Regions from separate parts of the Microterricola gilva genome, predicted to be linked through region 1. Evidence: predicted binding sites of a transcription regulator. Region 1 holds the regulator's gene; the other holds the start of a gene.
What was found. Region 1 encodes HrcA, which represses chaperone genes, less so after heat shock. Its sites were predicted from a motif close to TTNGCACTCGNNNNNNNCGAGTGCNAA; they were not measured.
Positions count from the first base shown of each region.

Region 2: groL (chaperonin GroEL) is a predicted target of HrcA. The motif match lies at 5,770-5,796, and genes of this name have one in related genera.

Region 1 is NZ_SHLC01000001.1:1,867,537-1,874,799, reverse strand. Features, by position in the region: gene lepA (translation elongation factor 4) at 1-38, shown strand, start outside; gene EV379_RS08735 (DUF1990 family protein) at 42-596, shown strand; gene EV379_RS08730 (DUF1990 family protein) at 728-1,375, shown strand; gene hemW (radical SAM family heme chaperone HemW) at 1,381-2,616, shown strand; gene EV379_RS08720 (histidine phosphatase family protein) at 2,741-3,541, shown strand; gene EV379_RS08715 (DUF4870 domain-containing protein) at 3,623-3,997, opposite strand; gene EV379_RS08710 (DUF4870 domain-containing protein) at 4,074-4,544, opposite strand; gene hrcA (heat-inducible transcriptional repressor HrcA) at 4,682-5,704, shown strand; gene dnaJ (molecular chaperone DnaJ) at 5,777-6,886, shown strand; gene EV379_RS08695 (16S rRNA (uracil(1498)-N(3))-methyltransferase) at 6,890-7,263, shown strand, end outside.
Region 2 is NZ_SHLC01000001.1:2,663,196-2,670,458, reverse strand. Features, by position in the region: gene EV379_RS12435 (DsbA family protein) at 1-900, shown strand, start outside; tRNA gene EV379_RS12430 (tRNA-Thr) at 1,013-1,088, shown strand; gene EV379_RS12425 (DMT family transporter) at 1,158-2,186, shown strand; gene EV379_RS12420 (nitroreductase family protein) at 2,203-2,787, opposite strand; gene msrB (peptide-methionine (R)-S-oxide reductase MsrB) at 2,795-3,235, opposite strand; gene EV379_RS12410 (DUF3263 domain-containing protein) at 3,469-3,786, shown strand; gene EV379_RS12405 (LytR C-terminal domain-containing protein) at 3,993-4,565, shown strand; gene EV379_RS12400 (DUF3048 domain-containing protein) at 4,685-5,698, shown strand; gene groL (chaperonin GroEL) at 5,840-7,263, shown strand, end outside.

The DNA of each region.
Region 1 (7,263 bases):
CCCTGACCGGTGACGTGGAGAAGAAGGACAAGAAGTAGGCCGTGCGGCGCCCAGCGCTCGCTGACCAGCCCCTGAGTTACGGGCCGGTCGGTGGAACGCTGGCGCCGACGCTGCTCGCCTCCCCACCGGACGGCTATCGCGCCACGGAGAGCAGCGTGCGGCTCGGATCGGGCGCCGAGCGTTTCGCCGCGGCGTCCGTCGAGCTGATGCACTGGCAGGTGCTGCGTCGCAGCGGGATCGCGGTGGCGGATGCCGCAGGCGCCGGCGCACGCGAGGTCACGCTCGGCGACACCGTTGTGCAGTCGTTGCCGCTGGCCGGCCTGCGCTTCGCGGCGCCGATCCGCGTCGTGCGCGTGCTGCAGGAGCCGCGCCGCGTCGGCTACGCCGCGGGAACCCTGCCCGGCCACCCCTTGCGCGGCGAGGAACTGTTCCTCATCGAGCACCGCGCCGACGACTCGGTCTGGCTCGTCATTCGGGCTTTCGCTCAGCCAGCAACCCTGCTCTACCGCATTGGCTCACCCGCCATCCGGTTCGCCCGCCGCCGCTACACCGCCCGCTTCCTCCGCGCTCTGCTCGAGGAGGAGCGCGCGAGTTGACGCAAACGGCCCCTTGACCCCGAGCGAAGGGGCCAGATGCGCCAACTCGCGGGCACAGAGAGTCGGACGGCGCGTTGCCAGAATCGTCGCCTACGCTGTATGAGGGGTTTTCGAGAAAGTAGTGTTTGCGCGTGCGTCGTTCCACATTCACCGATCAACCGGTCAGCTATGGCGCGATCGGCGGCACGATGGCGCCCGATCTCATGAGCTTCCCGCCGGCCGGCTATCGCCCAGCCAGCCACAGCACGCAGCTCGGCAGCGGCGCTGAGCGCTTCGCCTCGGCATCCGCGGCCCTCATGACCTGGGGCGTGCAACGCGGCAGTGGCATCGAGGTCACCGACACCAACCAGGGCACGGGCGAGCAGTACCACGGCCTGCTCTTCGGCGCGGACGGGGCTCCGCTGGCCGAGCAGCCCCAGCACCACAGCGACGAGCGCTTCGGCCCGGACGGCACGCCGTACATCACGCCGGGAATGACCGCCGTCCTGCGGGTCACCGCGTGGAGGAAGACCGTCACGGCCCCCGTACGTGTCGTCCTCGTCATCGATGAACCAGGGTCGGTTGGGTTCGCCTACGGCACGATGGACGGCCACCCCGAGAGCGGTGAGGAGCTGTTCCTCGTCGAACACCGTGAGGACGACTCGGTCTGGCTCGTCATCCGCAGCTTCTCCAAGCCGAGCTCGCGCGGGTGGTGGATGCTGGCGCCGCTGTTGCGGCTTCAGCAGCGCGCGTACACGAAGCGTTACCTGCGGGCGCTGCACCCCGCCGCCGCGGCGTAGCCGGGATGGCCAGCGCACTTCCACTCGGCGACCCGGCCCCAGCCGACGGCCTGCTGCCGGCGAGCGCGGCGGACGGCGCGGCCGACCGCGACTTCAGCGTCTACCTGCACGTGCCCTTCTGCCGGGTGCGCTGCGGCTACTGCGACTTCAACACCTACACGGCCACAGAGCTCCGCGGTGTCAAGCAGAGCGACTACGCCAGCCAGGCCGTGCTCGAGGTCGAGCACAGTGCACGCATCCTCAAGCGCTCCGGCGTGCCGGCGCGTCCGGCCGCGACCGTCTTCTTCGGCGGCGGCACCCCGACCCTGCTCCCCGCGGAGCACCTCGCCAGGATGCTCGACGCGGTGCGCGAACACCACGGTCTGGCCCCGGATGCCGAGGTCACCAGTGAGGCGAACCCCGACTCCGTGGATCGCGACTACCTGCAGACGCTCAAGGATGCCGGTTTCACCCGCGTCTCCTTCGGCATGCAGTCCGCCGTTCCCCACGTGCTCGCGACCCTCGAGCGCACCCACGATCCTGCCCGCGTCCCACTCGTCGTCGCCTGGGCGCGCGAGGTCGGGCTCGACGTGAGCGTCGACCTGATCTATGGAACGCCGGGGGAGTCGCTCGACGACTGGCGCGCCAGCCTCGAGCACGCGATCGCCCAGCAACCCGACCACATCAGCGCATACTCGCTCATCGTCGAGGACGGCACGAAGCTGGCCAGACAGATCAAGCGGGGCGAGGTCGCCCAGCCAGACGAGGACCTGCAGGCCGACATGTACGAGCTCGCCGACGAGCTGCTCGGCGCCGCCGGATACGAGTGGTACGAGGTGAGCAACTGGGCGCGCGGCGCCGAACACCGTTCGCAGCACAATCTGGCCTACTGGCGCAGCAACGACTGGTGGGGCATCGGCCCCGGCGCGCACAGCCACGTCGGTGGCATGCGCTGGTGGAACGTCAAACACCCGTCGGCCTACGCGGATCGCGTGCTTGCCGGCGACTCGCCGGCCGCCGGGCGGGAGAGCCTGGATGCCGGGACCCGCGAGTTCGAGCGGGTGCTGCTGCTCGCCCGCATCCGTGAGGGGATCCCGGTCGACTCGCTGAGCGCCGCCGGGCGCCTGGCCGTCGCCGGTCTGATCGCCGACGAACTGATTAACGCACGAGCCGCCCTTGCCGGATCAGTGGAACTGACCCTGCGCGGGCGGCTGTTGGCCGATGCTGTCGTGCGCCGCCTCCTGGACGACGACGCCGCGTAGCAGCGCGCCACCCGAGGCACAATCGCGCTCTGCGACCGCGCCATCGAATCGTTACCAAACGTCGTTCGGTTTTCAGATACTCTGCGAGAGCTGTTTCACCTCTCTCAGAAAGGAACACCAGACAATGTCGTCTCGTCGTACATTTCGTGTCGCGATCGCCGGACTCGCCACCGTCGCCACGATCTTCTCGCTCGCAGCTTTTTCGGCCCCAGCGGCCGCGGAGAGCCCGAACAACTCGTCTAACAGCAATGCCGGCAAGAACGCCGAGGTCACCGTGTACCTCACGCGCCACGGTGAGACCTGGCTCAACACCCAGCACCGCATGCAGGGCTGGTCGGACTCGCCGCTCACCGCGGCCGGCGAACTCGACGCACAGAACCTCGGCAAGGGCCTCGCCGAGGCCGGTATCAGATTCAAGTCGGCCTACTCCGCCGATATGGTGCGCCACTACGACACCATCTCGCTCGCACTCGGCGAACTCGGGTACAAGGGCGAGCCGGTGCGCGACAAGCGTCTGCGAGAGGTGTCATTCGGCAAGTTCGAGGGTGCCACCCAGGCAGAGGTCTTCACGGTGGTCGGCCCGCTTCTCGGCGGAGATCAGAGCGTCGGAGCGTTGCTCGGCGCGATCGTGACCGCTAACGGAACCAGCCCGTTGCCGGCCGAGTCGCTCGATCAGCTCAGCACCCGCACGATGGCCTCTTTGAACGACATCGCGTCGGCACAGGCGAAGAAGGGCGGCGGGAACGTGCTGGTCGTCTCGAGCGGCATCACGATCATGGCCGCTCTGGAGACGCTGGGAGCCGACCTCAGCTCGGTGACCACGGGAATCGACAACGCAGCGGTGAGCAAGCTCACCTACAAGAACGGCACCTGGACCGTGGTCAGCGTGAACGACTCCAGCTACGTCGAGGCCGGAGCCAACTAGCCGCCTCGGTTAACGAACGAGCCGCCCGTGCCGGATCAGTGGTACTGATCCGGCACGGGCGGCTGTGTGTTTCCGGCCCTGCTAGCTGACGAACTTGATCGCCAGCGGGTACTGGTAGGCCAGCCCCTGGTTCGCCTTGACCGCTGCAATGATGCTGAACACGATGATCAGCACGCTGACGGCGGCGATGATGATGAAGCCGATGAACACGATCGTCAGGATTCCGCCGACGACGTACGCGATCGCCATCGTGATCTGGAAGTTGAGCGCCGTCGCCGTGTGCAGGCGGATGAATGGACCCTTGTCCTTGAGCACCAGGTAGCCGACCAGCGCCGGAACGAAGCTGAAGAAGATGCCGCCGACGTGGATCAGCGTCGCCCAGAGCTTCTCGTCGGCCGGGCTCAACTGCGTCTGGCCCTGGTACGGGGTGGCGGGGGGAGGAGGTGCGGCTGACATAGTGGTGCTCCTTGAGTCGTGCGAATGTGCTCGCGAAAGTGATGCCAGTGTACTGGCCGGGTGTACCCCGCGTCCGTTATTTGATCATGCGGATGGCGAAGGGGTAACGGTAGCCGCGCCCATCCTTCACCTGCATGAAGGCGATGATCGAGAAGATGACGCCGACCACCCAGATGAGCCAGCCGATGTTGAAGCCAAAGAATCCGAAGGTGATCACGGTCAGGATGACGCTGAGGATCGCGGCGGCGACCTCGGCGATGAGCAGCGTCAGCTGGAAGTTCAGCGCCTCCTTGGCCTCGGTGTTCGTGAAGCGCCCGCGGTCCTTGAAGATCAGCCAGATGATCAGCGACGGCAGGAAGCTGAAGATGCCGCCGAGGTGCGCGAAGGATGCCCACTGGATGTCGGCTTCCTGACTGAGCGGCGCGCCCGGCGCCGCGGTGCTCGCGTAGGGATTCTCCGGTTGCGTCGGCGGTGCCGGCGGTGCCGGTGGGGTAGGCGGCTGCTGCGTCGGATCGTACGGGGGAGTCGGAGCTGATGGGTCGCTCATGATCGATCCTTTCGATGGTGCTTCTGCAGCGCGCATTGCGCTCATTCCCAAGCTAGTCGCGATATGATTAGCACTCAACGGCAGTGAGTGCTAAGTGGTCGAACTGGTCGGCCCAGCGCGGTGAGGAGGTGGTGCGCATGGTTTCGGAACGAAGCCTCGAGGTTCTCCGTGTGATCGTGCAGGATTACGTCTCATCGCGCGAGCCGGTCGGCTCCAAGTCGATCGTCGAGCGCCACTCCTTCGGCGTGTCGGCCGCCACGATCCGCAACGACATGGCGCTGCTCGAAGAGGAGGAGCTGATCGCGGCTCCGCACACCTCGTCCGGTCGCATTCCGACCGACAAGGGATACCGGCTCTTCGTTGACCAGCTGAGCGATCTGCGCCCGCTCAGCGCGGCCCAGCGCCACGCCATCGAGACCTTCCTCGGCCAGTCGGCTGACCTCGACGACGTGCTCTCGCGCACCGTGCGGCTGCTCTCGCAGCTCACCCAGCAGGTCGCCCTCGTGCAGTATCCGTCGCTCACCCGCGCAACGGTCAAGCACGTCGAACTCGTGCGCCTCAGCACCCATCGTTTGCTGTCCGTCTTGATCACCGACACCGGGCGCGTCGAACAGCGCGTCGTCGACACCACCTCAGAGGTGACGGAGGAGTCGGTCGCCGATCTCCGCACGGTCATCAACGCGACACTCGTCGGCCTGGGCATGACGGATGCCGCCGCCGCGGCAGGCGGCCTCGCCGATGCCGCTCCGCCGCAACTGGCCGGCGTGGCATCCGTCGTCGCCGAGACGCTCGTCGAGCAGGTGCTCGCGAATCGCGCGGACAAGCTGGTGATGGCCGGCGCCGCCAACCTCGTGCGCACGGAAGAAGACTTCACGGGCAGCATCTTCCCCGTGCTGGAAGCCATCGAGGAACAGGTCGTCCTGTTGCGCCTGTTCGGCGAGATGGCCACAGACCAACACGGTGTCTCAGCGAGCATCGGGCGTGAGAACGCCTCGTTCGGGCTCGGCGAGACCTCGGTTCTCAGCAGTAGTTACCTCTCGGCCGGATCCGAGCTCGCCCGGGTGGGCGTTCTCGGCCCGCTCCGGATGGACTACTCCAACAACATGGCCGCCGTTCGTGCGGTCGCTCGGTACTTGTCCAGACTCTTGGGCGAAAACTAGTAGGACGAATCGCCTCGAGTTCGCCGTGCTCTGCGCGCGCAGGATGCTCGAGGCCGGAAAGGAACGGCCGGAGTGGCTGACCATTACGAAGTACTCGGCGTCTCGCGCGAGGCGACCACCGACGAGATCAAGAAGGCGTACCGCCGCCTCGCCCGCGAACTGCACCCCGATGTGAACCCGAGCTCTGAGGCTTCCGAGCGTTTCAAGGAGGTCACGCACGCCTACGACGTGCTGAGCGACGCGAAGCAGCGCCAGAACTACGACATGGGCGGCCAGGGTGGCTTCGGCGGCGGCGCGGGAGACTTCGGCGGCTTCGGCGACATCTTCGAGACCTTCTTCGGCGGGGGTGGCGGCGGTGGCCGTCGCGGTCCGCGCTCCCGCCGTGAGCGCGGCCAGGATGCGCTGCTGCGCGTCGAGGTCGACCTCGACGAGATCATCTTCGGCACCCACCGCGACATCGAGGTTGACACCGCGATCCTCTGCGAGACCTGCCAGGGATCCTGCTGCGCACCGGGAACCAGCCCGGTCACCTGCGACATCTGCCACGGAACCGGCAGCATCCAGCGTGCCGTTCGCTCGCTGCTCGGCAACGTGATGACCTCGAGCCCCTGCGGCAGCTGCCGCGGCTACGGCACGATCATCGCCACCCCGTGCCTCACCTGCCAGGGCCAGGGCCGAGTGCGCGCCCGTCGCACCGTTCCGGTCGACATCCCCGCCGGCGTCGACACGGGCGTTCGCCTGCAGATGCCGGGCAGCGGAGAGGCCGGCCCGGCCGGCGGACCGAACGGTGACCTCTACCTCGAGATGAAGGTGCGTCACCACGACGTCTTCAGCCGTGACGGCGACGACCTCCTCGCCACGCTCGAGGTGGCCATGACCGACGCCATCCTCGGCACGACAACGACGCTGCACGCGCTCGACGGTGACGTCGAACTGGACCTCAAGCCCGGAACACAGAGCGCAGAGGTCATCACGATCAAGGACCGTGGTGTCACCAAGCTCCGCGGCAACGGCCGCGGCGACCTCCGCATCGGCATCCAGGTCGTCACGCCCAGCAAGCTCAACGGCAAGGAGCGCGATCTGATCGAGCAGTTCGCCGGCATGCACAAGCACCCCAAGCCGGCGCTCAGCCAGTTCCAACAGGGCCTCTTCGCCAAGCTGCGCGACAAGTTCCGGGGCTGACCCGTGAGCTCGCTCTACCTGCGTGAAGACCTCGAGCCAGCGGCCGTCGAGGCCTCCGGCGTCGCCAGCGTCACCGGCGCGGAGGCCAAGCACGCCGTGACGGTCAACCGCACCCGGATCGGTGAGCGGGTCTCGATCGGCAACGGGCGAGGCCTCATCGTGACGGGCCCGGTCATCACGGCGGATGCCGGCGAGCTCCGGATCCAGGCCGAACTGATCGAGAACGTGCAGCCGTCCAGCCCCCGCATCGTGCTCGTGCAAGCACTGGCCAAGGGTGGACGCGACGAGATGGCCGTGCAGGCGTCGACCGAGCTCGGCGTCGATGCGGTGATCCCGTGGAGCGCCACCCGCTCCGTCTCCCGCTGGGAGGGCGCCAA
Region 2 (7,263 bases), 800 kb from region 1:
GCATCCCCCGAGCCCCGGCCCACGAAAAACCAGCGTCGTGAAGCCGCGCGCGAGAAGGCTCGCGAACTGCGCGTGCAGCAGAAGAAGAAGGATCGCCGCAACAAGGTGCTCCTCCAGAGCGGAATCGCGGTCGGCATCGTCGCCGTCATCGCGGTCATCTCGCTCATCGTCGTCAACAGCTTCCGGCCTGAGGGCCCCGGCCCCGCGAACATGGCCAGCGACGGCATCTTGATCGGCGAGGGTCTCGTCGCGGTGCGGACGCCGGCACTGGCGGCCGACGCGAAGCCCATTCCGTCGCAGCCGGACGAGAGCGGCGCTGTCGCCGACATCCGCGTCTGGGTCGACTACCTCTGCCCATTCTGCGGTGACTTCGAGCGCACCAACAGCGAGCAGATCCAGGGCTGGCTGGAGTCGGGCGCCGCGACCCTCGAGGTGCACCCGCTGGCAACGCAGACGAGCAAGTCCGCCGGAACCAAGTACTCGCTCCGTGCCGCCAACGCCGCCGCCTGTGTTGCGAACTACTCGCCTGACGACTTCTTCGTCTTCAACTCCGCGATGTTCATCGACCAGCCGCAGGAGAACACCGCGGCGCTGAACAACGACGAGATCAAGCAGCGGATCAAGGATGCCGGGGTTTCCAACCTCAGCAAGATCAACACCTGCATCGACGACGATCAGTTCAAGGGTTGGGTGCTCAACGCCACCGACCGCGCCCTCGTCGGCCCGCTGCCAAACACCGAGCTTGAGAAGGTCTCCGGCACCCCGACGGTTCTCGTCAACGGCAAGCAGTACGTCGGCTCGCTCGAAGATCCCAAGGAGTTCGCGGCGTTCGTGCAGCAGGCGACGGGGCAGACCTACTCGACGTCGACCCCGACCCCCACGCCGGCTCCGACGAGCTGACACCGGGCTTTCGCACACATCGACCGCTCGTCGCCCTCCGTGAATTTTCACGGGGAGCGGCGAGCGGTTATTGTTAGTCGCGAGTCATGTTCCATCTGGAGCACCGTCTCATGCCGGCTTGGCGCAATTGGTAGCGCACCGCTCTTGTAAAGCGGGGGTTGCGGGTTCAAGTCCCGCAGCCGGCCCCACACTTTTCCCACCTCGATCCGGGCCGCCGCGCGGCTCCGTCGTGGGCGGCCGCGGCCTAGGCTGGAACGATGAGTTCTGAGCGGACACCTGTGCCTGCGGCATCCGGCACACCAAGCGATTCGACTCCCGAGGTGCACCGGCACTTTCCGACGTGGCTGGCCCTCGTCATTGGCGTGGCCTGCGGGGCGCTCGTCGCTGTGCAGTCGCGCATCAATGGCGAACTCGGTCGCCGACTGGACGACGGATTCACGGCTGCGGCGATCTCATTCGGCTCTGGGCTGGTGATCCTGCTCGTCGTGCTCTGCTTCTGGCACCCAGGTCGAGTGGGCCTTGGCCGCGTGCGGCGTGCGCTGCGCCCGGATGAGCACGGTCAGCGAGAACTGCGGCCGTGGATGCTGCTCGGCGGCCTCGGTGGTGCGCTGCTCGTTGCAGCTCAGGGGCTCACCGCGGCCGTGCTCGGCGTCGCACTGTTCACGGTCGCCGTCGTCGCGGGGCAGACCGTCAGCGGCCTCATTCTCGACCGGATCGGCCTCGCCCCCGGCGGTCGTCGACCCCTCACCCTGAGCCGGGTTCTCGGTGCGACCCTCGCGCTCGTTGCCGTCGGCTGGGCCGTCTCTGCGCAACTCGGTGGCGAGGTGCCCGTCTGGATGCTTGTGCTGCCTCTCATCGCCGGCGTCTTCGTCGGCTGGCAGTCAGCGGTGAACGGCCGCGTGCGCGCAGCGGCCCGCAGCGCGCAGAGCGCAACCCTGATCAACTTCGTCGTCGGAAGCGCCGCCCTCGTCGCGATCGCGGTGGTGCGCAACAGCGTCATCGGCTGGCCGAGTGCCTTTCCGAGCGAGCCCTGGCTCTACGTCGGCGGCGCGATCGGCTGCATCTTCATTGCCATGCAGGCCGCACTGGTGCGCGTGACCGGTGTGCTCTTGCTCGGGCTCGCCACGGTCTCCGGGCAGCTTGTGGCGGCACTGGCGATCGACGCGCTGTTCTCGGCGCAGGCCGTCGCGTTCTCGACGATCGCCGGCACAACCCTCGCGCTCATCGCCGTCATCGTCGCCAGTGGTTGGCCGAACAGCGTGTGGGGCGCCCGCCGCGCCGGCTGAGCGCGCTGCAGCGCTCCTAGTCGAGCGTGGTCAGGTACTTGTCTGCGCGCACCGTCTTGGTGTGGGAGCTGCCGCTGCGCGCCGGAATCCCGCCGACGTAGAGCCAGCCGAGCAGCTTCTCGCCCTTCTGCAGCCCGTGCATCTTCGCGACCTTCTTGGCACGCGTGTATGGCCCTGTGCGCCAGATCACGCCCCACCCGGCATCATGCAGGAGCAGGCTGAGCATGTGCGCGACACCGGATGCCACGGCCTCCTGTTCCCAATCGGCCACCTTCTGGCTCTTCTCCGGCCGGAAGACCACGGCGACGAGCAGCGGGGCGCGCAGGGGCTTCGCGGCGAGTGACGCGGCGTCGGAGCCCTTCAGCTTCGCCGCCTTGGCCAGGGCGACCCCGAGCCGGGAGCGCGCGTCGCCGCGTAGCGCGATGAGGCGCCACGGGTGTAGCGAGCCATGGTCGGCGACACGCCCGGCCGCGGCCACCAGTGACTCGAGCTCGCGGGCATCCGGCGCCCGATCGGTCACCTTGGAGTGGGAGCGGCGCGTCGCGACCGCCTTGTAGGCGGGGGAGGCGTCCTTGGGAATCGACGAGTTCGTGCGCGCCATGGCCGGCCTACTCACTCGGGGTGGCGTCGGCGGCGGCGCCGGCGGATGCGTCATCCGCGGAGAAGGTGAGCGCGAGCGAGTTCATGCAGTAACGGTCGCCGGTCGGCGTGCCGAAACCGTCGGGGAAGACATGGCCGAGGTGGGAGCCACAGCGGGCGCAGCGCACCTCGGTGCGCGTCATGCCCAGGCTGTTGTCCTCGATGAGCTCGACGGCCTCCGGGCGCACCGACTCGTAGAAGCTCGGCCAACCGCAGCCGGAGTCGAACTTGGTTCCGCTGCGGAACAGCTCGGCGTTGCATGCGCCGCAGTTGTAGATGCCTGCGCGTTCCTCGTCGAGAAGCTCACCCGTCCACGGGCGCTCCGTCGCGGCCTGTCGCAGCACGGCGAAGCTGTCGTCATCGAGCCCCGCGCGCCACTCCTCGTCAGTCTTGTTCACTTCATAGCTCATGACGATTCTCCTCAGTTCGTGCGGGCGGCCTCGGTATTCCGAAAGCCGGCCTCGGCAATCCTAAACAGCCAGGCTGATAGTCGCATCAGCTGCAACGCACCGGGAACACAGCGCATTCCGAAAAGTGAACTGCCCGGAAGTGTCGCTGCGGATCAGATCCCGAGTGCCTATGATGAGCCACATCGCCGCCATGATCGACCGGGCGGTGGTCTCGGCCGGGAAGGAGTTCGTTGATGGATCACGCGAACGATTCCGAGGGTGACGGCTCGGTGCACGAGTCTGACGCGCCGCTCGGATCGCTGAGTGAACGTGAGCTCGCCATCCTGACGTTCGAGAGCCAGTGGTTCAAACACGCGGGAGCCAAGGAGCAGGCCATCCGCTCCGAGCTCGGCCTGTCTGCACCACGGTATTACCAGCTGCTCAGCGCCGTCATCGACCGGCCAGCCGCACTGGTGCACGACCCGATGCTGGTCAAGCGGCTGCTGCGCATGCGCGAGGCGCGGGCCGAGGCCAGGGCGCGGCGCTCGCTCGGCGGGCAGAGCTCGCTGTGAGCTGCCATCGGGTTGATCAGGGATACTGTTCAGAGTCGAAGCGCGTCGGAGACACCGCGTAGCCCGCACGGCGATGGCAGCAGCACCGCCGGTCGCCAGGCAGCGGCGCAGACCACCGCACGACACCGCAGCAGTCCAGACAGCACATCGCCCAGAGCAATAGCCCAGAGCAATAGCCCAGAGAGATCAGGCCAGGCAGACCCACTATGGCAACTTCGTTTCACCCCGATCGCTTCGACGAGATTCCCAGCGACCTTGAGCGGGTCGGCGCCCACCGCGTGCCGCGCAAGCGTGGGCGGGGCTGGATCGGCTTCGCCTGGGCGGCTCTGGCAACCCTCGTGCTCGTCGGCGTCGGCGTCGGTGCCCTCTTCGTGCTGAACGACAAGCTCGCCCTGGGGGCCGGAGGTGCGGGAGGCTCAACGCCGTCGGCATCCGCCCCGCCGAGCGAGACGGCCGCACCGGTCGTCGAGCCAACCGTTGACCCCTCACTCGCGGTCACGGTGTTGAACGGCACCCCGACTGCCGGACTGGCCGCCGCCGTCGGCGACACGCTCGCAGCTGCCGGTTGGAACGTCACCACGCGCTCCAACGCCGCAACGGAAGACGTCGTCGACTCCACCGTCTACTACAGCGACCCGGCTCTCGAGGGCGCGGCGCTCGGTGCCGCAGCCTCGGTGCCCGGAGCCGGAATCGCCCTCTCCCAGGATTTCGTCGACCTCGGCCAGGCGTCGCTGGTCGTCGTCATCGGTTCCACCTTCCCCGTCCCGGAAGGCGAGTAGCGACACACCGGACGCGGCGTGCCTGTCCGAGTGCTCCGCGCAGCCTTAGTGTGTGCAGGGTGAGCATCGCCAAGCCTTCTCGAACGCGTCCATTCCGGATGCCGCTGCGACGCGCAGCAGTGGCCACACTGACACTCGGGCTGCTGCTCGCGACGGCGGCCTGCGCCGCCGAGGAGCCGGCCGGCACGCCGCGCAAGACGCCGCGGCCGACGCCGACGGCATCCGCAACCCCCACCCCGCCTCCCGTGCTCGCGCCGCTGCGCGGAACCGTTGCGCCGAGCGGCGGCCTCGACCGACCATCGCTGGCCGCCAAGATCGACAACCACGAGGGTGCCAGGCCCCAGGTGGGCTTGGAGCGCACCGACATCGTGTTCGAGGAACTCGTGGAGGGCGGGCTCACCCGTTACCTCGCGATCTGGCACTCCGATCTGCCGGAGGAGGTCGGCCCCGTTCGATCGGTGCGGCCGATGGACCCGGACATCGTCACACCGTTCGGCGGGATCATCGCATACTCCGGCGGGCAGGAGGTGTTCGTCGACATGATGATGGCCGCGCCCGTCGTCAACGCCGTCTTCGACTTCGACGACTCCGGGCTGTTCTATCGGGACGACTTGCACGAGTCGCCGCACGACGTGATCGTGCGCGCAGGCGAGCTCGTCGGCCGCCACACCGATCTTCCGGCTCCGGCAGCACAGTTCAGCTACGCGGAGGGCGCCTCGGTGCCGACGGCCCTGGTCGAGGGCACGCCCAACTCGGTCGTGCAGCAGCGCTTCTCCGACTCGCGGTGGCCGAGTTGGGGTTGGGATGCCGGGAGTGCAACGTGGCTGCGCTCCCAGGAGGGCGCTCCGGATCTGGACGCCGCCGGTGCACAGTTGCGCGCGAGCAATGTCGTCACCCTGTTGGTCGAGATCGACGACTACAGCTACGAAGACATCCCGCGCACACTGATGATCGGCACGGGGGAGGCCTGGGTGTCGACGGGAGGCAAGACGGTGCACGGCATGTGGAGCAAGGATTCCGCGGCGGGGAGCATCCGGCTGGTCAGCGACATCGGCACGCCGATCACCCTCGCGGCGGGCAACAGCTGGGTCGAATTGGTGCCGAGCAGCGGCAGCGTCGAGATCATTCCGTGACGGCGGCGGCGCGCTGCCTGAGAGGGCCCTGCGCTCGCTTGCACTCTCGGCATCCGAGTGCCAGAATTGTTTTAGCACTCGCATCATCTGAGTGCTAATACCAAAGTCTTGGGAACGTCCGGGAAGGGACGAGAATCACACATGGCAAAGATCATTGCTTTCAACGAAGAGGCCCGTCGCGGCCTTGAGCGTGGCCTCAACATTCTGGCCGACACCGTCAAGGTGACCCTCGGCCCGCGCGGCCGCAACGTCGTTCTGGAGAAGAAGTGGGGCGCCCCCACGATCACCAACGACGGTGTCTCCATCGCCAAGGAGATCGAGCTCGACGACCCGTACGAGAAGATCGGTGCGGAGCTCGTCAAGGAGGTCGCCAAGAAGACCGATGACGTCGCCGGCGACGGTACCACCACCGCCACCGTGCTCGCACAGGCCCTGGTTCGCGAAGGCCTGCGCAACGTCGCGGCCGGCGCCGACCCCATCAGCCTGAAGCGCGGCATCGAGAAGGCGACCGCAGCGGTCATCGCCGAGCTCGTCGTCAACGCCAAAGAGGTCGAGACCAAGGAAGAGATCGCCGCTACCGCATCGATCTCCGCCGGAGACGCCGAGATCGGCGCCATCATCGCCGAGGCGATCGACAAGGTCGGCAAGGAGGGTGTTGTCACCGTCGAGGAGTCGAACACCTTCGGCACCGAGCTCGAGCTCACCGAGGGCATGCGCTTCGACAAGGGCTTCCTGTCGGCATACTTCGTGACCGACCCCGACCGGCAGGAAGCGGTCTTCGAAGACCCCTACATCCTGATCGTCAACGGCAAGGTCAGCAACATCAAGGACCTGCTGCCGATCGTCGACAAGGTCATCCAGACCGGCAAGCAGCTCCTCATCATCGCCGAGGACGTCGACGGCGAGGCTCTGGCCACGCTCGTTGTGAACAAGATCCGCGGCATCTTCAAGTCGGTTGCCGTCAAGGCTCCCGGCTTCGGTGACCGTCGCAAGGCTCAGCTTCAGGACATCGCCATCCTCACCGGTGGTCAGGTCATCTCCGAGGAGGTCGGTCTCAAGCTCGAGAACGCCACCCTCGACCTGCTGGGCAAGGCCCGCAAGGTTGTCATCACCAAGGACGAGACCACCATCGTCGAGGGTGCTGGCGACGTCGAGGCGATCGCCGGACGCGTTGCACAGATCCGCGCCGAGATCGAGAACACCGACAGCGACTACGACCGCGAGAAGCTGCAGGAGCGCCTGGCCAAGCTGGCCGGTGGCGTTGCAGTCATCAAGGCCGGTGCCGCAACGGAGGTTGAGCTCAAGGAGCGCAAGCACCGCATCGAGGATGCAGTGCGCAACGCCAAGGCTGCCGTCGAAGAAGGCATCGTCGCCGGTGGTGGCGTTGCCCTCATCCAGGCCGGCAAGACCGCCTTCGAAGGCGCTGCCATCGCTGCTCTCGTCGGTGACGAGGCGACCGGTGCTCAGATCGTGCGCGTCGCGATCGACGCCCCGCTCAAGCAGATCGCTCTGAACGCCGGCCTCGAGCCGGGTGTTGTCGCCGACAAGGTGCGCAACCTGCCCGT